DNA from 4 places in the Pseudoduganella sp. OTU4001 genome. Region 4 is predicted to be linked to each of the others. Evidence: predicted binding sites of a transcription regulator. Region 4 holds the regulator's gene; each other region holds the start of a gene.
The links. Region 4 encodes sigma-54, which starts transcription at its own class of promoters, with help from an activator protein. Its sites were predicted from a motif close to TGGCANGNAANCTGCTTT; they were not measured.
Positions count from the first base shown of each region.

Region 1: a site for sigma-54 is predicted at 3,775-3,792, ahead of AAHE99_RS18800 (PEP-CTERM sorting domain-containing protein). Genes of this name have one in related genera too.
Region 2: a site for sigma-54 is predicted at 2,167-2,184, ahead of AAHE99_RS03465 (HoxN/HupN/NixA family nickel/cobalt transporter). Genes of this name have one in related genera too.
Region 3: a site for sigma-54 is predicted at 3,443-3,460, ahead of AAHE99_RS12090 (PEP-CTERM sorting domain-containing protein). Genes of this name have one in related genera too.

Region 1 is NZ_JASATG010000022.1:76,267-81,364, forward strand. It holds gene AAHE99_RS18780 (cytochrome P450) at 1-466, shown strand, start outside; gene AAHE99_RS18785 (antibiotic biosynthesis monooxygenase family protein) at 463-807, shown strand; gene ggt (gamma-glutamyltransferase) at 809-2,575, opposite strand; gene AAHE99_RS18795 (hypothetical protein) at 2,582-3,028, opposite strand; gene AAHE99_RS18800 (PEP-CTERM sorting domain-containing protein) at 3,186-3,740, opposite strand; gene rpoH (RNA polymerase sigma factor RpoH) at 3,934-4,824, opposite strand.
Region 2 is NZ_JASATG010000002.1:327,856-332,953, reverse strand. It holds gene secA (preprotein translocase subunit SecA) at 1-1,003, shown strand, start outside; gene AAHE99_RS03470 (response regulator transcription factor) at 1,067-1,993, opposite strand; gene AAHE99_RS03465 (HoxN/HupN/NixA family nickel/cobalt transporter) at 2,233-3,012, shown strand; gene AAHE99_RS03460 (urease accessory protein UreD) at 3,024-3,866, shown strand; gene AAHE99_RS03455 (urease subunit gamma) at 3,868-4,170, shown strand; gene AAHE99_RS03450 (urease subunit beta) at 4,181-4,498, shown strand; gene ureC (urease subunit alpha) at 4,498-5,098, shown strand, end outside.
Region 3 is NZ_JASATG010000010.1:169,009-174,106, reverse strand. It holds gene AAHE99_RS12100 (putative bifunctional diguanylate cyclase/phosphodiesterase) at 1-1,981, shown strand, start outside; gene AAHE99_RS12095 (substrate-binding periplasmic protein) at 1,984-2,790, shown strand; gene AAHE99_RS12090 (PEP-CTERM sorting domain-containing protein) at 2,797-3,408, opposite strand; gene AAHE99_RS12085 (YggL 50S ribosome-binding family protein) at 3,580-3,924, opposite strand; gene arsH (arsenical resistance protein ArsH) at 4,006-4,719, opposite strand; gene AAHE99_RS12075 (MIP/aquaporin family protein) at 4,732-5,098, opposite strand, start outside.
Region 4 is NZ_JASATG010000004.1:14,919-20,016, reverse strand. It holds gene AAHE99_RS05035 (DUF6232 family protein) at 9-311, shown strand; gene AAHE99_RS05030 (Lrp/AsnC family transcriptional regulator) at 308-808, opposite strand; gene AAHE99_RS05025 (enoyl-CoA hydratase/isomerase family protein) at 766-1,851, opposite strand; gene hpf (ribosome hibernation-promoting factor, HPF/YfiA family) at 1,928-2,287, opposite strand; gene AAHE99_RS05015 (RNA polymerase factor sigma-54) at 2,355-3,848, opposite strand; gene lptB (LPS export ABC transporter ATP-binding protein) at 3,858-4,613, opposite strand; gene lptA (lipopolysaccharide transport periplasmic protein LptA) at 4,616-5,098, opposite strand, start outside.

The DNA of each region.
Region 1 (5,098 bases), on a different contig from region 4:
CTCGCTGGCCGAGGGCGTGGCGCAGGAAGGCGCCGCAGCCGGCTGGCGCGACGACCACGCCATCCTTGCCAACCTGGTTGGCCTGCTGTCGCAAACATATGAGGCCACTGCCGGCCTGCTGGGCAACGCGCTGGTCGCCCTGCAGCACGGCGCGGACCGCAGCGATGCCGCGCAACTGGTGGCGCAGGTAATGCAAACCGACCCACCCATCGTGAACACGCGCCGCTTCGCCGCCGAGCGCTGCACCGTAGGCGGCGTGACAGTGGAAGCAGGGCAGGCGATACTGGTCATGCTGGGTGCTGCGCAGCGCGGCTTTGGCCATGGCCGCCACGCCTGTCCCGGCCAGCAACTGGCGCTGCAGATCGCAGCAGGCTGTATCGAAGCGCTGGGCAGCAAGCCGCTGCCCCAGTTGACATGGACGTACCGCGCATCGGCGAATGCGCGCATTCCGGAGTTCCACCAATGATCGCAGTGATTTTCGAAGTCACCCCCGCCGCAGGCCGCAAGGATGCCTACCTGGACATCGCCGCCGCCTTGCGTCCCACCCTGGAGCAGATCGACGGCTTTATCAGTGTCGAACGCTTCCAGAGCCTGAGCAACCCGGGCAAGATGCTGTCGCTATCGTTCTTCCGCGATGAGGAAGCGGTGCAGCAGTGGCGCCAGCTCGAAGCGCACCGCGCGGCCCAGCAAGCCGGGCGCGAACGCCTGTTTGCCGATTACCGCCTGCGCATTGCCAGCGTGGTGCGCGATTACGGCCTGCACGAGCGTGCAGAAGCGCCCGCCGACAGCCGCGCGCGGCACGGCTAGCTTAGTGCCCGCGTTTCTGCACCAGGGCGCTGCCCACGCCGTGGCGCTTGCCCTCGCTGACCGCCGTCACGGTGCCATCGGGGTTGAACACGATGGCATTGGCGGCGCCGATTTCCTCCACCTTGGCATCCCAGCGCTGGCCGAAGCGTTCCAGCGCCTTGGCTTGCGCACTGCCGCCGAAACCCGGCTCGATGGACGTGGCGAGCCCGTTGCGCTCCGAAATGCGCGGCGCATCCAGCGCCTGCGGCATCGGCATGCCCAGGTCGATGTGGTTGAAGATGGTCTGCAGCACGGTGGTGATGATGGTGCCGCCGCCCGGGCTGCCAATGGTGAAGGCCGGCTTGCCGTTGCGGAAAACAATGGTCGGCGACATGCTGCTGCGCGGCCGCTTGCCCGCTTCCGGCACATTAGGATGGGGACCGGTGAAATCGAAGTCCGTCATCTCGTTATTCAGGATGAAGCCATAGCCCGGCACCGTAATGCCGCTGCCGCCCCATGATTCGATGGTGAAGGTATAGGCCACGATATTGCCGTCCTTGTCCGACACCGCCAGGTGGGTGGTGTGCGCGCTTTCCGACAGCAGCTTGCCCTTGGCCGCAGCGGCCGGGCGCAAAGGCACGCTCGGGTCTTGCTGGTAAGGGTAGGGGTCGCCCGCCTCGGCATGGTGGCGCGCCTGGGCCGGGTCGATCAGCTCGCGGCGCCGCGCCGCATAGTCCTTGTTCATCAGGCCCGCCACCGGCGCATCGACATATTCCGGATCGGCCAGGTAGGCATTGCGGTCGGCGAAGGCCAGGCGCGCCGCTTCCATGTACAGGTGCTCGGCTTTCGCGCGCGGCATGGACTTGAGGTCGAAGCCTTCCAGGATATTCAGCGCTTCCGCAATCGCCACGCCACCGCTGCTTGGCAACGGCATGCCCACCAGCTCATAGCCGCGGTAAGTGCTGCGGACCGGCTGGCGCCAGCGCGACTCGTAGTTGGACAGGTCGGCCAGCGACATTTTGCCGGCGCGTACCGACACGCCGGCGGCCACCGGCGGCTGGTTGACCGTGTCGACGATCGCCTGCGCCAGCTTGCCCGAATAAAAAGCCTTCACGCCGCCGGCCGACAGCAGGCGGTAGGTTTTCGCCAGATCCGGATTGCGCAGCAAGGTGCCGGCCGGCAGCGGTTTGCCGTCTTTCATATAGCGTGCGGCAGTGGCCGGGAATAGCGCAAATTTCTTTTCGCTCTCCTTCACCAGCGCCACGAAGTTGTCGTTGATGCGGAAGCCGTCCTGCGCCACCTTGATGGCCGGCGCCAGCACCTGCTTGAACGACATGGTGCCGTAGCGGTCCAGCGCATCGTGCCAGCCGCGCACCGTGCCGGGCACACCGACCGCCATGCCGCTGGCGATCGCGGTGTCTTCATCGATTGGCTTGCCGTCGGGGGCGAAGGCCGTCGGCTGGAAGCCGGCCGGCGCCACCTCCCGGTGGTCGAGTGTAATGACGCGGTTTTCCTTGGCCAGGTAAATCACCATGAAGCCGCCGCCGCCCACGCCGCAGCTGAATGGATCGGTTACGCCCAGCGCGGCGGCCGCCGCCACGGCCGCATCGACCGCATTGCCGCCCTGGTTCAGGATCGCCAGCGCCGCTTGCGAAGCCGGCTCGCTGATGGTGGCGACCGCGCCCCCGGTGCCGGTGGCAACCGGGGTCTTGGCCCAGGCCGGGGCGCTGAATGCCAGCGCGATGATGATGGTGGAAGTCAGTCGTCGGGGCAGGGCGTTTGGCGTCATGGGCAACTATATCGGTTGGGAAATATTTACCCGCAAGCTTACCCGATAATCCGGCACAGCAGCCTTCAGCGCAGGCGGCTCGGCTGGTTCCAGCCCCTGCAACGTAAAGGTCAGGCCATTGCGCGTCGCGGTCTTGCTGGCGCCCGGCATGTCTTCCGCCAGCAGGAAACTGGTGCTGCCCTGTTTGTCGGCCAGGACGAAGCTGTAGCTGATGTAACCGGCCCACACGCAGACTGCGCCTTTTTTACAACGGCTATCGTTCACACGCTCAAGCCTGAGCGTGACGGCGGGGGCCAGCGTGACGGTTTCCCCCTGTGCCAGCACATAGCTGGCGCTGGTGCGCGGTGGTGGGCGGCTGGCGATGTCGTCAGCAGTGCTGCGGGTGGAACCGCAGGCAGCGGCGATGGCGAGGACCAGGCCCGCCATGCCCAGGCAGATCAGTCTAGGATGCATGATGTTCTCCTCTGGCCTGAGAACAGCTTAGCAAATCGCAATCACCCGCGTTGCACTGTTGAGTCCACTCAACTGTCGAGCTAACTCGGCTGTAAAAATTCCCGACAAAAAAAAGGCGCCCCGCAGGGCGCCAGATTTTATTGTTGGAGTTGACTACTTATTCTTTGCGGCGGCGTGCCAGGGCCATGCCAAGCATGCCGAGGCCAAGCAAGCCCAGCGAGGCTGGCTCAGGGACGTCAGTGCTTTGGGTTGGGGTCTCGTCATCGTCATCGTTTGGAACCAGGTTCGAGGCAAGGAAAAACATCTCCGGGTTGCCAGCGCTCGGGCCGCTCTTGAAAATTTGCAAACCAACGTAATAGTCGCCAATCTCAAGGTGGATAGGGCTGAATACCCAGGTGCTCCCGGTCGCGCTGCGGAACGCATCGCCCAACGTCAGGTCCTCACCCAACCTCAGCTCAACAGTTGCATCCGAATTGGCGTTGGCCGGGCGGGTCAGGGTGAAGGCATAATCGCCTTCCTGGATGACGTTAATCCAGAGGGTGTCATAAGTATGGTTGAAGAAAATAGTCTTCGGACTGCCATTGCCGCCATCCCACTTGAGCTTGACGTCGTCGATGTCTTGCATCTCCGTCAAAGAGGTAGGGGTGGCGTGGGCGGTACCAAGAGCCAATGCCAGCATGCACACGGCGGCGGTTGCAAGCTTCTTGAACATGGGTAACTCCTCAGTGGATGTGCTCAACAGTTACAAAGCATATCGCGTGCCAGAAATTGAAACTCATCCATATCAAGGACTTAGTCCATATTGCACCTTGGAATGTAAAAATTCCCGACATTAAATGGATGTACCAAAAGAAAAAGCGCCGTACCTTTCGGTAACGGCGCTTTCGGCGCGGAACGCGGGCGGCTTAGAGATAAGCGGCCAGCGCACCTTTCATCTTTTTCAGCGCGGCCGCTTCGATCTGGCGGATGCGTTCGGCCGACACGCCGAACTCTTCCGCCAGGGCGTGCAGGGTGGCGCCGGAGCCATCGTCATTGGCCAGCCAGCGTGCTTCCACAATGCGGCGCGAGCGCGGATCCAGCTTCGACAGGGCGGTTTCCAGCCCCTCGGACTGCAGGCGCACCACCTGTTCCGCTTCCAGCACCTTGGTCGGCTCCATATTATCGGAGGACAGGTAGGCGATCGGCGAGAACTTGTCGTCTTCATCGTCGGACGGCGCTTCCAGGGCGATGTCGCGGCCGCTCAGGCGGGTTTCCATCTCGATCACGTCTTCGCGCTTCACATCCAGGGTCTTGGCCAGTTCGTCGATCTGGGCCGGCGACATGGCATCCAGGCCCTGCTTGTGGCTGCGCAGGTTGAAGAACAGCTTGCGCTGGGCCTTGGTGGTGGCCACTTTGACCAGGCGCCAGTTCTTCAGGATGTATTCGTGGATTTCAGCCTTGATCCAGTGCATGGCATAGGACACCAGGCGCACGCCCTGGTCCGGGTCGAAGCGCTTGACCGCCTTCATCAGGCCGATATTGCCTTCCTGGATCAGATCGCCGTGTGGCAGGCCATAGCCCAGGTAGCCGCGCGCGATCGACACCACCAGGCGCAGGTGCGAGGTCACCAGCATCTCTGCGGCCTTGATATCGTTCTTTTCCTTCAGGCTCTTGCCCAGCGCCACTTCTTCCTCTTGGGACAGCATAGGCAGGCGGTTGACGGCCGAGATATAAGCGTCCAGGTTGCCCAGGCTACCGCTGAAGCCAAGGGTCAGCGCGTTGCTGCCGGCAGGTACCAGTGCGTTAGTTGCGGTCATCTTAATTATCCTCGCTCGAAGGGAAAGCTATTCAGAGTTACCAGCATGCACGACAGAACTTAAATGATTCTTAACCTCTATCGTGCTGTTCTGAACATATATTAGCACTCTCCTTCGGTGAGTGCCAATCGCTGAGATTCTATGGCTCTGATAGCAAAAATGCTATAGCGAAAGCTCCATTCTTTGCGCTCGGTCAAAGTCAGGATAGGGGAGGGGCGGGATGGGCTCCGTACGTGGACGCACCAAAAGTCGGGGGGGGGGGGGGGGGGGTATT
Region 2 (5,098 bases), on a different contig from region 4:
GGGCGACCCGGGCTCCTCGCGCTTCTACCTGTCGCTGGACGACCCGCTGCTGCGCATCTTCGCCGGCGACCGCGTGCGCGCCATCATGGACCGCCTGAAGATGCCGGAAGGCGAACCGATCGAAGCGGGCATCGTGTCCCGTTCCATCGAATCCGCGCAGCGCAAGGTTGAAGCGCGCAACTTCGACATCCGTAAGCAGCTGCTGGAATACGACGACGTCGCCAACGACCAGCGTAAGGTGATCTACTCGCAGCGTAACGAGCTGCTGGAAGCGACCGACATTTCCGACACCATCATGAGCCTGCGCCACGGCGTGTTCACCGACCTGGTGCGCCAGTACGTGCCGGAGGAATCGGTGGAAGAGCAGTGGGATATTCCTGCGCTGCAGAAGGCCCTGGCCAACGAGTGGCTGATCGAGCTGCCGCTGGTCGAGATGATGGAGAAGGAAAACAACGTCACCGACGAGGACATCGTCGAGCGCGTGGTGGCGGCAGCCGATGCCGTGTACCAGGCCAAGGTCGACATCGTTTCCAAGGAAGCCTTCGCCGGCTTCGAGCGCAACGTCATGCTGCAGTCGGTGGACACCCACTGGCGCGAGCACCTGGCAGCGCTGGACCACCTGCGCCAGGGTATCCACCTGCGCGGCTATGCGCAGAAGAATCCTAAGCAGGAATACAAGCGCGAAGCGTTCGAACTGTTCGGCACCATGCTGGACATGATCAAGAACGACGTGATCCGCATGATCATGATGGTGCGCATCCAGTCGCGCGAAGAAGTCGAGGCAGCGGAAGCCGCCATGAACCAGTCGCACGTGGAAAACGTGCATTACCAGCACGCCGACTTCAACCCGAACGCTGCGCCGGAAGAACTGCTGGCCCCAACCGCCATGCCGGTCGCCGAACTGGAAGAAGCCCTGAGCCAGGGCTTCAAGGTCGGTCGCAACGACCCATGCCCATGCGGCAGCGGCAAGAAGTTCAAGGCTTGCCACGGCAAGCTGGCGTAAGCCTTAAAGCTGCCTGACAAAACGGCCCGGCCGCGCAAGCGTCCGGGCCGTTTTGCTTTCAGGTCACAGCGGCCGGGACGAGACGGCCAGCGCGGCGGCGGCAGTGCGTGTCTCCACGCCTAGTTTCGCCAGTACCTGCTCGAGATGGGTTTTGACGGCGCCCGGGCTGGTGCCGAGGATGTCGCCGATGTCGCTGTCGCTCTTGCCCTCGCTGACCCAGTGCAGCACTTCGGCCTCGCGCTGGGTCAGGCGGTGCTTCGCCATCAGGGACTGCACTAGCGCGTCATCGGCTTCTTCGCGCAGCACGATGCTCCACTGCACAGCTTCATCCGCCTCGCCAAGCATGAAAATCAGGCGCCGCGTGCCTTGCTCGATTACCAGCGGCGCAGCCTGTTCGCCGCCGGAGCGGGCCCGGACGGCGCGCTGCAGCCAGGGCGATACCGGCAGCGGCAGCGCGGACTTGGCATGTGCCGGGAAGTAGCTGTCCAGCCATTGCCGCGCCAGCGGCGTTTGCCATAGGATGCGTTCGTCCGGATCCACCGTCAGCACCGCGTGGCCGAAGGCATCGAGGGCGCTGCGGGACTGGCTCTGCAGGCGCGCGTTCTGCGTGTGGGCGTGGATGCGCGCCAGCATTTCGTTCTGGCGCACCGGCTTGGTCACGTAGTCGCTGCCGCCAGCCTGGAACGCCGCCGCCACATGTTCGCTTTCCGGCTGGCCGGTCATGAAGATGACCGGGATGGCGCGGGTCTGCAGGTCCGCTTTCAAGCGGCGGCAGACTTCGAAGCCGTCCATGCCGGGCATGGCCGCATCCAGCAGCATAACGTCGGGCAGAAGTGCATGGGCTTGTTCCAGCGCGCTGGCGCCGTCGTTGGCAAGCACCACGGAATAACCCGATTCATCGAGCGCGTCGTGCAGCACGGCCAGGTTTTCGGGCATGTCGTCAACCACCAGCACCAGCCGCCCCGGCGGGCGCTCAATCGTCTGTTGCATGGCAGGCTCCTTGCGCGAATAAGCTGCCGGCCCAGCCGTGGCCGCACCGGGCACTGAACCGTTTTGGTGCGTGGGCTTTCCATGTTTGGTGCAAGGTGTGCATGGGGGCGCCTTGTATTTGATGGCGACTATATCAACGCAACTATTATGCCTGTTCGACTGGCCACCGCAACTGGTATGCGTCTTGCTTATTGATGGGCATGGCCGATAACCTTCCCGACAATTTGATTGGACTCTGTTTGCTGGTGCTCAGCCTTGGCCTGAAGCATGGCTTCGACGCGGATCACCTGGCGACCATCGATGGCTTGGCCCGCTGGAACATGGCGGCCCGGCCACGCCTGGCGTGCCAGTGCGGCGCCTGGTTCTCGCTGGGGCACGGCGCGGTGATGAGCGCCATTGCCGCGGCGCTGACCTCGCTGGCCGCATACTGGCAGCCGCCGGCTTGGCTTGAGCTGTGGGGCGCCTGGATTTCCATCGTCTGCCTGCTCGGTTTGGGCCTGCTGAATGTGCACGCCTTGCTCAGCGCGCCTGCCGGGCAAGTCGTTGCGACGGTGGGATTGAAGACACGCTTACTGGGCCGCCTGGCTGCCGCTTCGGGGCCGGGCGGGGTGGCGCTTTTGGGCGCCCTGTTTGCCGTGTCGCTCGATACGGTCAGCCAGGCCACCCTGTTTGCCGTGGCGGCCAGCCAGTTCAGCGGCTGGCCGCATGCATTGCTGCTGGGCGCACTGTTTACGGTGGGGATGCTGGTGTCCGATGGCGTGCATGGCATCTGGATCGCGCGCTTGCTGCGCCGTAGCGGCGAGGCAGCAGTGATGGCGTCGCGCATCATGGGCTGGGTGGTGGCCGGCGCGAGTTTTATGGTGGCGGGATTCGGTGTGCTGAAACTGGCATCGCCCGCGATCGGGGACTGGAGCGACGGCAAGGAACTGGCCTTCGGCGCGGCGCTGGTGGCGGTGCTGGCCGGCAGCTTCCTGCTGGCGATGGTCATGGCGCGCCCGCACGATGCGTCTCCTGGATAGTGACGGCTGCCATGCATAGCGACCTTCCCGCCGCAGCCTTGCCTCCCGCCGCGTGGCGCGCCAGCCTGGCGCTGCGCTATGCGCGCTGCGGTGCAGCCACCCGGTTGGTACAGCGCGCGCATAGCGGTCCCTTGCGCGTGCAAAAGGCCCTGTATCCGGAAGGGGAGGCGGTCTGCCACAACATCGTGCTGCACCCGCCGGCCGGCATTGCCGGCGGCGATGAACTGCACATCGACATCGATGCCGAAGCCGCTGCACATGCCCTGCTGACCACGCCAGGCGCAGCCAAGTGGTACCGCGCCAATGGCAAGCCGGCCTGGCAGCGGGTCCACATCCAGGCTGGGCCGGACGCGCGGCTGGAATGGCTGCCGCAGGAAATGATCTTCTTCGATGGTACGGACGCGCATTTGCTGCAGGTGGTCGACCTGGCGCCCGGTGCGCGCTACCTTGGCTGCGACATCCTCTGCTTTGGGCGAAGTGCCAGCGGGGAGCGCTTTGCGAGCGGCACGGTGCGCCAACAACTGCAGGTGCGCCAGGCTGGGCGATTGCTGTGGTGGGACCAGGGCGTGCTGCATGGCGGCAGCAGCGCCATGCACAGCCCGCACATTTTGGGTGGCGCGACGGTCTGCGCCACTTTCCTGGCGGTGGGGCGCGCTACGGAACCCGCTTTGATTGCACAGTTGCGCGCGCTCGATCCCGCGCTGGGCGTGACCGCGCTCAAGCCTCTGCTGGTGCTGCGCTACCTGGGACACGATGCCGAACAGGCGCGCACGTTGATGTCACGCGCCTGGCAAACCTTGCGCCCGCAGTGGATGGAGCGCCCCGCAACCGAACTCCGGATATGGAATACCTGATATGGACCTGTCGCCACGCGAAAAAGACAAACTACTGCTGTTCACCGCCGCGCTGCTGGCGGAGCGCCGCCGTGCGCGCGGCCTCAAGCTCAATTACCCGGAAGCCGTGGCCCTGATCAGTGCGGCGATCCTGGAAGGCGCGCGCGACGGCAAGACCGTGGCCGAGCTGATGGCCGAGGGCTCCCAGGTGCTGGCGCGCGACGAGGTGATGGAGGGCGTGCCCGAAATGATCCCCGATATCCAGGTCGAGGCGACCTTTCCAGACGGCACCAAGCTGGTCACGGTGCACCACCCGATCATTTGAGGAGGATGGCATGATACCTGGCGAATACCTGCTTGAAGAGGGCGACATCGCACTCAATGCCGGCCGTGCCGGCTGCACCCTGGTGGTGGCCAATAGCGGCGACCGGCCAGTGCAGGTCGGTTCGCACTTCCACTTCTTCGAAGTCAACGAGGCCTTGCAGTTCGACCGCGCACAGGCGCGCGGCATGCGGCTCGATATCGCAGCCGGCACCGCCGTGCGTTTCGAGCCCGGCCAGCACCGCACGGTGCAGCTGGTGGCACTGGCTGGCACACGCCACGTCTACGGCTTCAATGCGCGCGTGATGGGCGCGTTGGATGGGGAGGCATAATGGCCCGGATCTCGCGCCGCGCGTATGCCGAAATGTTCGGGCCGACCAAGGGCGACCGCATCCGCCTGGCCGATACCGAACTGTTTATCGAGATCGAACACGATTACGCTATTCCCGGCGAAGAGGTGAAATTCGGCGGCGGCAAGGTGATCCGCGACGGCATGGGGCAATCCCAGCTGCCGCACCGGGATGTGATGGATACGGTGATCACCAATGCCGTGATCCTGGATCACTGGGGCATCGTCAAGGCCGATATCGGCTTGAAGGACGGCCAGATCGCTGCCATCGGCAAGGCTGGCAATCCCGACATCCAGCCTGGGGTCACGATGGCCATCGGCGGCGCCACCGAGATCATTGCGGGCGAGGGCATGATCGTCACCGCCGGCGGGGTCGATACGCACATCCATTTCATCTGCCCACAGCAGATCGAGGAGGCGCTGGCATCGGGCGTGACCACCATGATCGGCGGCGGCACCGGGCCGGCGGTCGGCACGGCGGCCACCACCTGTACCCCCGGCCCCTGGCACATCCATTCCATGCTGGCGGCGGCCGACGCCTTCCCGATGAACCTGGGCTTCCTGGGTAAGGGCAATGTCAGCC
Region 3 (5,098 bases), on a different contig from region 4:
GCTGGTGGAGGAGATGGGCCGCATCGCGCGTGAAGTCACCGGCAGCCCGCATGGCCGCTACGTGCCGCGCGACGTGACCCCGGCTACCGGCTTGCCGGGCTGGGAAAACGGCCTGTCGCAGCTGATCCAGTTCGACGCCCACTATTTCGGCCGCTTTGAAGTATCGGGCCGCGACAGCTACACTGAGACAACCAGGCAGCACCTGGCCAGTCTGGCCAGCCTGGCCGGCAGTGTGCTGCAGGTGCATTCGGTGGCGCAGCGCACCACCCACGCCTATGTGCAGGTGGAAGCGCGGCTCCAGCATCAATCGCAAATCCTGGACCAGATCCACGAATCGGTGCTGACGATGGACTTGAACGGCTTCATCACCAGCTGGAACAAGGGCGCCGAGCGCCTGTTCGGCTATTCGGCGGTGGAGGCGGTCGGCCGCAACATCATCTTCCTGTACGACGACGAAGACGAGACTTTCGGCGACCCGTTCCTGGAGCAGGGCGGCCGCCTGATGGAAGTGCGCCGCAAGAAAAAGAACGGCGAAGTATTCTGGGCCAGCCTGTCGCTGTCGCCGCTGTGCGACATGGAAGACCGCTCGATCGGCCTGATCGCCTACCTGACCGACATCACGGAACGCAAACAGGCGGAGGAGCGCATCCACCACCTGGCGTACTACGACGCGCTGACCAACCTGCCGAACCGCTCGCTGCTGACCAAGCTGGTGGACCAGGCCCTGACCGTGGTCCAGCGCAGCAAGCAACACGGCTGCGTGATGTTCATTGACCTGAACCGCTTCAAGCTGATCAACGACACCTTGGGCCGCGAGGTGGGCGACGCCTTGCTGCGCGAAGTGTCGCAGCGCTTCCGCCTGGCGCTGCGCGACCAGGACATCGTGGCGCGCCTGTCCGGCGACGAATTCGCGGTCGGCCTGTTCGACATCAACCAGCATTACGAAGCCAGCATGGTGGCCAACAAGCTGCTGTCGGCGCTGAACGAGCCATTCCTGATCGATGGCCACGACCTGCGCGTCAGCGCTTCGATCGGCATCAGCGTCTATCCGCAGGATGGCAGCGACGCCGAAACCCTGCTGCGCCTGGCCGATATCGCCATGTACCGCGCCAAGCAGAGCGCCAGCACGGACGGCGAGCATATCGCCTTCTACAGCCAGGACATGAACAAGGGCATGCAGGAGCGCATGCGCATCGAGTCGGGCCTGCGCCAGGCGCTGGGCAACGGCCAGCTGCTGCTGCATTACCAGCCCAAATTTGAAATCAGTTCCGGCAAGATCATCGGCGCCGAAGCGCTGGTGCGCTGGAAGCATCCCGAGCGCGGCCTGGTGCCGCCGGCTGAGTTCATTCCGCTGGCCGAAGCCACCGGCTTGGTGGTGCAGGTGGGCGAATGGGTGCTGGAAGCCGCTTGCGCCCAGGCCCAGGCTTGGAAAGAACGTGGCCTGCCGCCGGTGCGCCTGGCGGTCAACGTGTCGGCGCGCGAATTCACCTCCGCCTTGCCGGGCCGCGTGACGGAAACCCTGCAGCGCTATGGACTGGAGCCATCCTGGCTGGAGCTGGAAATCACCGAATCGACCCTGATGCACAATATCGACCGCGTGATCGGCATCATGGATCGCCTGACGGCGCAGGGCATCACCCTGTCGCTGGACGATTTCGGCACCGGCTATTCCAGCCTGTCCTACCTGAAGCGCTTCCCGATCGACACGCTGAAGATCGACCGCTCCTTCACCACCGGCATCCCGGTCGACACCAACGACTGCGCCATCGCCAGCACCATCATCAGCATTGCCCAGCAGCTGAAACACAAGGTGATTGCCGAGGGCGTGGAAACCGTCGAACAGCTGGCCTTCCTCAAGGATTCCGGCTGCGACGAAGTGCAGGGCTACCTGTTCTCGCGCCCCTTGCCGGCGCAGGAATTCGAGAAGGCGCTGCTGCAGAACTGGGCGCCGCCACCTCCTATTGCCGCCAACGCGGGCTGACCATGCTACGCGCTGCCGCCCTGGCCATCCTCCTGTCCTGCGGCATGCAGGCGGCGCTGGCCGAGGAGAGCCCGCGCATCAAGTTCGGCCTGCAGGACGACATTGCCCCCTTCGTCATGCCGGACCGGAACAGCGGCCTGATGGTCGACGTGCTGCGCGAAGCCATGGCCACGCAAGGCGTGAAGGCCGAATTTATCTACCTGCCGATCAAGCGCACGGAAGAGGCGCTGCGGCGCGGCGTGGTGGATGTATTCACCGGCGGCAAACCCGACACAGCCTTGCCGGGCGTGCTTAGCCGCTGGCCGGTCACCAGCTTCCACAACCTGGCCATTACGCGGCGCGCCCACTTGCCGCGCCTCGATTCGGTCGCCGACCTGTCGCGCTACCGCGTGACCGCCTTCTATGGCGCGGCAGCCATCCTGGGCCAGGAATACCGCGACGCCGTGCAGCGCAACCCGCGCTACCGCGAGCCGCGGCTCCTGCAGTCGCCGTTGCTGGTGCTGAAGCAGGTCGATGTCGTCATCTCGCAGCGCGACATCTTCTATTTCTACCTGGACCGCCAGTCTTACCTGCGCGACGGCGACTTCGAGCTGGCGTTCCACGACATCATCGGCAAACCGAACGAGTACTGGTTCGTGTTCCGCACCGCCGAACAGCGCGACGCGTTCGAGCGCGGCATTGCCGCCCTCTATAAATCGGGCGACATCGACCGCATATTCGAACGCTACACCAAGGCCTACGGCACCTCGCGCGACTTCTTCCACCCGCTCGATTGCCGCTTCGCCGCGGCCAGGCCGAAGAACTGCTGACGCCCGCTAGCGCCTTTTGCGGCGGACCGCAGCCAGCCCCGCCAGGCCCAGGCCCAGCAAGCCAAGCGATGCCGGCTCCGGCACGTCCTGCGCCTGCGATGGGGTGCGGTTGCCGGTCAGCTGGATGGCATCGATCTCTTCGTACTCGCGCGGATTGCGGTTGGTATCGATGTACACTTTCAGGCCCTGCACCATGAAGCTGGTTTCGGCCCAGCCCAGGGTAAAGTCAAACACCTGGTTGGCAGGGCTGGTATCGGCGCCGCTCCAGACCTGGTGCAGGTTGCCCAGGGTGTCGATGACGTCGACCTGGTAGACGAAGCCATTGCCGGACACTTCGCGGATCAGGGCGCCGGTGGAATACACCGCCTCGGTGAAGCCGACCGAGATCCACTGCTGGCCGACTTCGCGGCCATTCGGCGCCCAGGCGCCGGCGATGTCGCCGTAGGTCATGCGGTCGGGCGCATTCAGCGCCTGGGTGGCAGCCCAGCTGCCGCCCCATTGCGAGCTGAAGCCGACGACCGAGCTGGCCCATTGCGAAATCGGCCCCGCTTGCGCGGCACCGGATGCTGCCAGCAGGCCGGCAGCGAGGAGGGAAGATACTTTGTGTTTCAAGTTCATATTATTTACCAAAGAAATAATCGGAACCTGAGCTATAGCAAATGTTATGCCAGCGACAACAAATCCAATGCTCTCAAGGAGTTACTCAGCGCCGTCAACCTGGTTGCTATCAAAGTGTAAAAGTTTCCGACATGTAACTATGTGTCGGAAATTGTCGCCGTCTGGTGACAATCAACCCCAGCCGTACCAGGCGTCGCGCAGTTCGCCGACTTTGACATCGGCCAGGGCCGGCTGCTTGGCGAGCCAGGCCTGCACCAGCGCGCGGTGGCTTTCCTCCACTTTGCCGTAAGCCTTGCCGGAAACCACAAAGCCGCTGAAATCATCGTTGTAACCGCCGCCGAAGGCCAGGCCGTTGGCCTCGATCGCTTCGCTCAGGAAGCGGTGCAGCAGGGCGTTGCGGTCTGCCTCCGACGGCGAACCCGCCACTTGAGCCTCGATCATGAAACCGAGTTCCTGGAACTCACCGAGATGTTTTTTCTTGAGTTGGCGTTTGTTGTAGCGGCGGGATGCAGTCATGTAGGGTCCTTTGAGTGGATAATGCGGTCGCAGTCTAGCAGTCCGCGGCGCCCGGCATCAAGCCTCGCGCCGCCGCTACGCTCAAAGCCGCGCAATCTGGCGGTCGATGGACTTCAAGGCGCGCTCATTCCTTTCGCTATAGCGGTTGGTCAGGTACTCGGTGCGCCCGCGCATCAGCAGGGTGATCTTGAACAGCTCCTCCATCACGTCCACCACCCGGTCGTAATAGGCGGAAGGGCGCATGCGCCCCGCATCGTCGAACTCCTTATATGCCATCGGCACCGACGACTGGTTCGGGATGGTGAACATGCGCATCCAGCGGCCCAGCAATCGCAGCGTATTGACCACGTTGAACGATTGCGAACCGCCGCACACCTGCATGACCGCCAGCGTGCGGCCCTGGCTTGGGCGCACGGCCCCCTGTTCCAGCGGAATCCAGTCGATCTGGTTCTTCATCACGGCCGTGATGGCGCCATGGCGCTCCGGACTGCACCAGACCTGGCCTTCCGACCACAGGCAAAGTTCGCGCAGTTCGAGCACCTTGGGATGGGTCTCCGGCACGCTGCCGACCATCGGCAACTCCATCGGGTCGAAGATCCTGACTTCGGCGCCGAATTGCTCCAGGATGCGCGCCGCTTCATAAGTCAGGAAGCGGCTGAAGGAGCGTTCGCGCAGCGAACCGTACAGCATCAGGATGCGCGGCGGATGCGACAGGTCGCCTTGCGGTGCCAGCTTTTCCAGCGTGGGAACGTCGAACAGTTCGGACTTGATGTTTGGAAGGTCGGGAATGGACATGGCGCACCGTGCTTATTCAGGAGAGTTGGCAAAATCGCCCGGCGCCACCGTGCCGCCAACCGTTGCATCGGCCGGCGGCGCCGGATACAGCCAGCAGAAGATGCCAGTTGCCGCCGCCATGCCCGCCAGTTGGGCAAGGATGAACCCAGGCGCATCGGCCGGACGAATACCGGCGAAGGTGTCGCTTGCCGCGCGCGCCAGCGTGACCGCCGGATTCGCGAACGAAGTCGAAGAAGTGAACCAGTAGGCAGCGGTAATATAGGCGGCCACCGCGAACGGCGTGATGGCCGGACGGCTGCGCGAACAACCGATGATCACGCCGACCAGGCCAAAGGTCGCGACAAACTCGCTCCACCACTGCGCCGGACCGGTACGCACA
Region 4 (5,098 bases):
TCCCGCTTATCGTAGATGGCCAAACGTTCGCAATGAACAACATCACTTCGGTGAAGCCAATGGAGCAGAAACCTAGCCGAGTCGGCCCTGCAGTTCTGATCGCGCTCGGCTTAATTCCTGTACTGAATGGCGCCTATGTTGGCCTGTTTATTGCAGCAATTGGTATCGCCTGGTGGGCCATGCAAAAGACTGCCTACCACGTGATGCTGCACACCGCAGGCGGTGAAACTAGCGCTTTAAAAACCTATCAAAAGGAGTACCTTCAGAGCGTTGTGACAGCCTTGAATAACGCCATCGTCCACCGAGGCTAAAGCGTCAGCTTGGTTTCGAACTTGGAGCAGTTCATGGCGAACAGGCTCTTGACGTTGGTGACGTTGTGGTGGGAGGTGAATTCGCGGCGGGTGAAGGCGCTGTATTCTTCCATCGATTCCACCGTGACGATCAGGTGGAAGTCGAATTCGCCGGCCACTTCGTAGCAGGACATCACTTCGGGCTGCAGCCGCATGCGCTGTTCGAATTGCTTGAGGATATCGGTGTTCTGCTTCGCCAATTCAACGGAGACAAACACCGTCAGCGGGCGGCCGGCAAGCACGCGGTCGACCAGGGCGACGGCTTTCACCAGCACGCCGTCGGCGCGCAGCTTTTCGATGCGGCGCTGGCACGTGGCGACCGAGGAGTGCACGCGCTCTGCGATCTCGCGCAGGGGCGTGCTGGCATCTTCTTGCAGGACGTTGAGGATGCCGCGGTCGATCCGGTCCAGCTCCCTCATGCGAGGTGGCGCAGCGGGTGCGCCCAGGCTGGCCAGCATGGTTCGAAGAAGCGTTCCACCATCTCGGGCGTGACTTCGGCCAGCGTGGCGGGATTCCATTTCGGCTGGTTGTCCTTGTCGATCACCAGCGCGCGTACGCCTTCGAAAATCTCGCCGTGTTCGAAGTTGCGGCGCACCAGGTTGCGCTCCATGCGCAGGCAGTCGGCGACGCCCAGCGTGGCGCCGCGCTTCAACAGCTCGTGGGTCACGCACATCATCAGCGGGGAACGCAGCTCCATCGCTTTCAGGGACTTCTGCGCGAAGGGGCTGCTGTCGCCGCGCAGCGAGTCCATGATGGCGGGCACGGAGCCGGCGCCGAAGTGCTGGTCGATCAGTGCGCGCTGCTTTTCCAGTTCGCTGTCGCCGGCATAGGCATTGTGCGGACCGGCGAAGACGGCAATTGCGTCGCGCAGCGATTTGCCCGGCGTGCTTTCCAGCAGCGCGGCGAGGCCGGCCAGCTCGGTCTCGGGCACGAAGTAGTCGGCCAGGTCGAGGTAGAGCGCGTCGGCGGCGCCGACGGTCAGGCCGGTCAGGCCCAGCCACATGCCGAGCTGGCCCGGTGCGTGCGACAGGAAGTGGCTGCCGCCGACATCGGGGAACAGGCCGATATTCACTTCGGGCATGGCCATCTTGGTGCGGCCGGTGACGATGCGGACACCGCAATCCGGGCCGCCCTGGGCGATGCCCATGCCGCCGCCCATCACCACGCCATCCATCAAGGCCACATATGGCTTAGGGTAGAAGTGGATCAGGTGGTTCAGTGCGTATTCTTCGGTGAAGAAGTCTTCCAGCAGTGCGCTGCCGCCTTGGGTGCTGGCGCGGCCTACGTCGTGGAAGAAGCGGATGTCGCCGCCGGCGCACAGGGCGCGTTCGCTGGTGCTGCGCACCACCACGGCGGCGACGCTGGCGTCTTCGCGCCAGGCCAGCAGCGCCTGCGTCATCGCGCGCACCATGTCGAGGGACAGGGAATTGAGGGCTTTCGGGCGGTCCAGCGTGATGATGCCGGTGCCGTTGGTGATTTGGGTTTGGACGTGTTCGCTCATGCAAATATTTTAACGCACACTGGGCGCAAAAAAGGGCGCCAGATGCGCCCTTTGGTGTGCCTACTCTGCCAGTCCTTTACATGGCGGAGGGTGGTGCTTCGTACGTGTCCGGGAAGTGCTTGATGGCCGCGTGATTGTGGTTCTGCACACGGTCTTTGTATTTCATGACCTGGCGATCCAGTTTATCAATCAGGGTGTCGATGGCGGCGTAGAGGTCCTGCGACAGGCTTTCGACGTAAACAGTTTTGCCAGACATGCGCAGGTTGATTTCTGCTTTCTGGCGTTTCTCTTTCTCGGTGAGGTTATCTACAGTCAGGATGACAGCAATATCGATTACTTGATCGAAATGGCGCTTGACTCGTTCCAGCTTGTTTTGCACGTACTCGCGAATAGCCGGGGTCACTTCGACATGATGTCCACTGATGGTGAGATTCATACACACTCCTAAAGATGATGTCGCTCTCGAGTTCGTGCGCGCCGAAGCGCACAGAGGAACCCATGCACTACAAAGATTTACGGAGGCTTACCGGAGGAATTTTCAACGCTTCTCGATATTTGGCAACAGTCCGTCGCGCAATTACCATGCCTTGTTCTCCCAGCATGTCCGCAATCTTACTGTCGGATAAAGGATTCTTGGGGTCTTCTGCTCCTGTCAATTGCACGATCAGCGCCCGTATCGCAGTCGATGAAGCTTCACCCCCAGCTTCGGTCGCGACGTGGCTGCCAAAGAAATATTTCAACTCAAACATGCCATGCGGGGTGAGCATATATTTTTGAGTTGTAACACGGGAAATAGTGCTCTCGTGTAGTCCCAGTGTATCAGCTATTTCACGCAACACAAGGGGTCTCATGGCAACCGCACCGTGGCTGAAAAAGTTCTTTTGTCTTTCTACTATCGCTTCCGCCACGCGCAGGATGGTGTCGAAGCGCTGGCGCATATTTTTGATCAGCCATTTGGCCTCTTGCAGCTGGCCATTCATCTGCGATTCGCTCTTGCCTTGCTTGAGCAGGTTCGCATACAGGGCATTCACGCGCAGGCGCGGCACCACGTCGTTATTCAGCGTGACGACCCAGCCGCCGCGGCCCTTCTTCACGATCACGTCCGGCACTACATAGTCTGACTCGCCTGACGCAAATTCGGCGCCCGGATGGGGGTTGCATTGGCGGATCACGGCTTGCGCTTCACGCAGGTCTTCGTCGTCGCAATCGAGCGTTTTCTTCAACTTGGTGAATTCGCGCTGGGCGAACCAGGCCAGGTGCTTCTCGACGATGGTCAGGGCCATGCGGCGCGTCACCAGCGGCACGCAGGGCATGCGCTTGATCTGCAGCGCCAGGCATTCGGAGGCGTTGCGGGCGCCGACGCCGGGCGGGTCGAAGCTTTGCAGCAGCACCAGGGTGCAGCGCAGGTCGTCCAGCTCGATTTCCAGCTCGGGCGGCAGGCGTTCCAGGATTTCTTCCAGCTGCTCTTCCAGGTAGCCGTTGTCGTCCAGCGCGTCGATGATCATTTCCATCAGGGCGCGGTCGCGCGGCTCCTGCAAGGTCACGCGCATCTGTTCCAGCAGGTGCTCGCGCAGGGTGCAGCCGGAGGCTTCCAGCTGCGGGCGGCTGTCTTCGTCGTCGGCGGATTTGCTGCCGGCGCTGGCGCTCCAGTCGGTATCGTCGCTGCCGTTGGCAGCGCCCTCGCCCTCGCCGCCTTCATAGCCTTCGCCTTCGCTGCCGGCGCTGGCGCCGGCTTCGCCGCCATCGGTGGCCTGGGCAGCTTCGGGCGTGGCGACGCTGTCGTTGCCGGAGCCCTGGCTGATGGCGCCGTCGGCCAGCAGGCGTACCGAGTGGTCGAGCGGATCGTCGAGGCGTTCCAGCATCGGGTTATCGCTCAGCAGCTGTTCCAGCTCCTGGTGCAGCTCCAGCGTGGACAGCTGCAGCAGGCGGATGGATTGTTGCAGCTGCGGCGTCAGCGCCAGGTGTTGCGAGGTTCGCAGTTGCAGTGTTTGTTTCATGGCTTTCGCTTACATGCGGAAGTGTTCGCCGAGATAGACCCGGCGTACGGATTCATTGGCGATGATGTCATCTGGGCGGCCCGAAGCCAGCACGGCGCCCTGGTTGATGATGTAGGCGCGGTCGCAAATGCCGAGGGTCTCACGCACATTATGGTCGGTGATCAGGACACCGATATTGCGCTCCTTCAGGAAACGTACGATACGTTGGATTTCGATCACGGCAATCGGGTCGACGCCGGCGAATGGCTCGTCCAGCAGCACGAAGCGCGGGTTGGTGGCCAGGGCGCGTGCGATTTCCACACGGCGGCGCTCGCCGCCCGACAGCGACAGGGCCTGGTTTTCGCGCAGCTTCTCAATCTGCAAGTCTGCCAGCAGGGCTTCCAGGCGCTGGTCGATTTCCGCCTTGGCCAGCGGCTTGCCGTCCACCTGCTGGATTTCCAGCACGGCGCGGATATTTTCTTCCACCGTCAGCTTGCGGAATACCGAAGCTTCCTGCGGCAGGTAGGACAGGCCCAGTTGCGCGCGCTTGTGGATCGGCAGGCTCGAGACGTCGCTGCCGCCGATATCGATGGTGCCGGCGTCGGATGCCACCAGGCCCACGATCATGTAGAAGGAAGTGGTCTTGCCGGCGCCGTTCGGGCCGAGCAGGCCCACCACTTCGCCGCAATCGACTTGCAGCGATACGTCGTGGACAACCTGGCGTTTACCGTAGGATTTCTGAAGGCCGCGCACCACCAGGGTGTCGGCGCAGGTATTTGCTTGCATGCTTACTTCTTCTCCGCCGGTGGTTCGGTGCGCGATGGCTGGATCACCATGGTGCCGCGGCCGCCGCCCGGCTTGCTCTCACCGGTGGCCGTGTTGCGCACGCTGAAGAATTCCTTGCGGCTGTCGTAGGAGATGAATTCGCCCTGCACTTCGTCGTTCTGCTTGCCGCCTTCCAGGCGGCGGATGGCGGCCTTGTTGAACATCTTCACCAGCTCGGCCTGCTCGTCGTATTCGATGCGGTCGGCATCGCCTTCGACCCACAGGTCGCCGGCGCCGTCGCGCTTCTGGCGGAAGGTAGCCTTCTTGCCGTCGCCGTACAGGGTCACCTGCTGGTAGCCTTCCGGCGACTGTTTGACCAGCGCGCGTTCGGCGGTCATGGTCAGGGTGCCGCGAGTCAGCTTGACGCCGCCGCTCATGATGGTCACCTGCTTGACGTCGTCGATATCCATCGCGCCGTAGCTGATGTTGGTCGGCTTGTAGGAGTC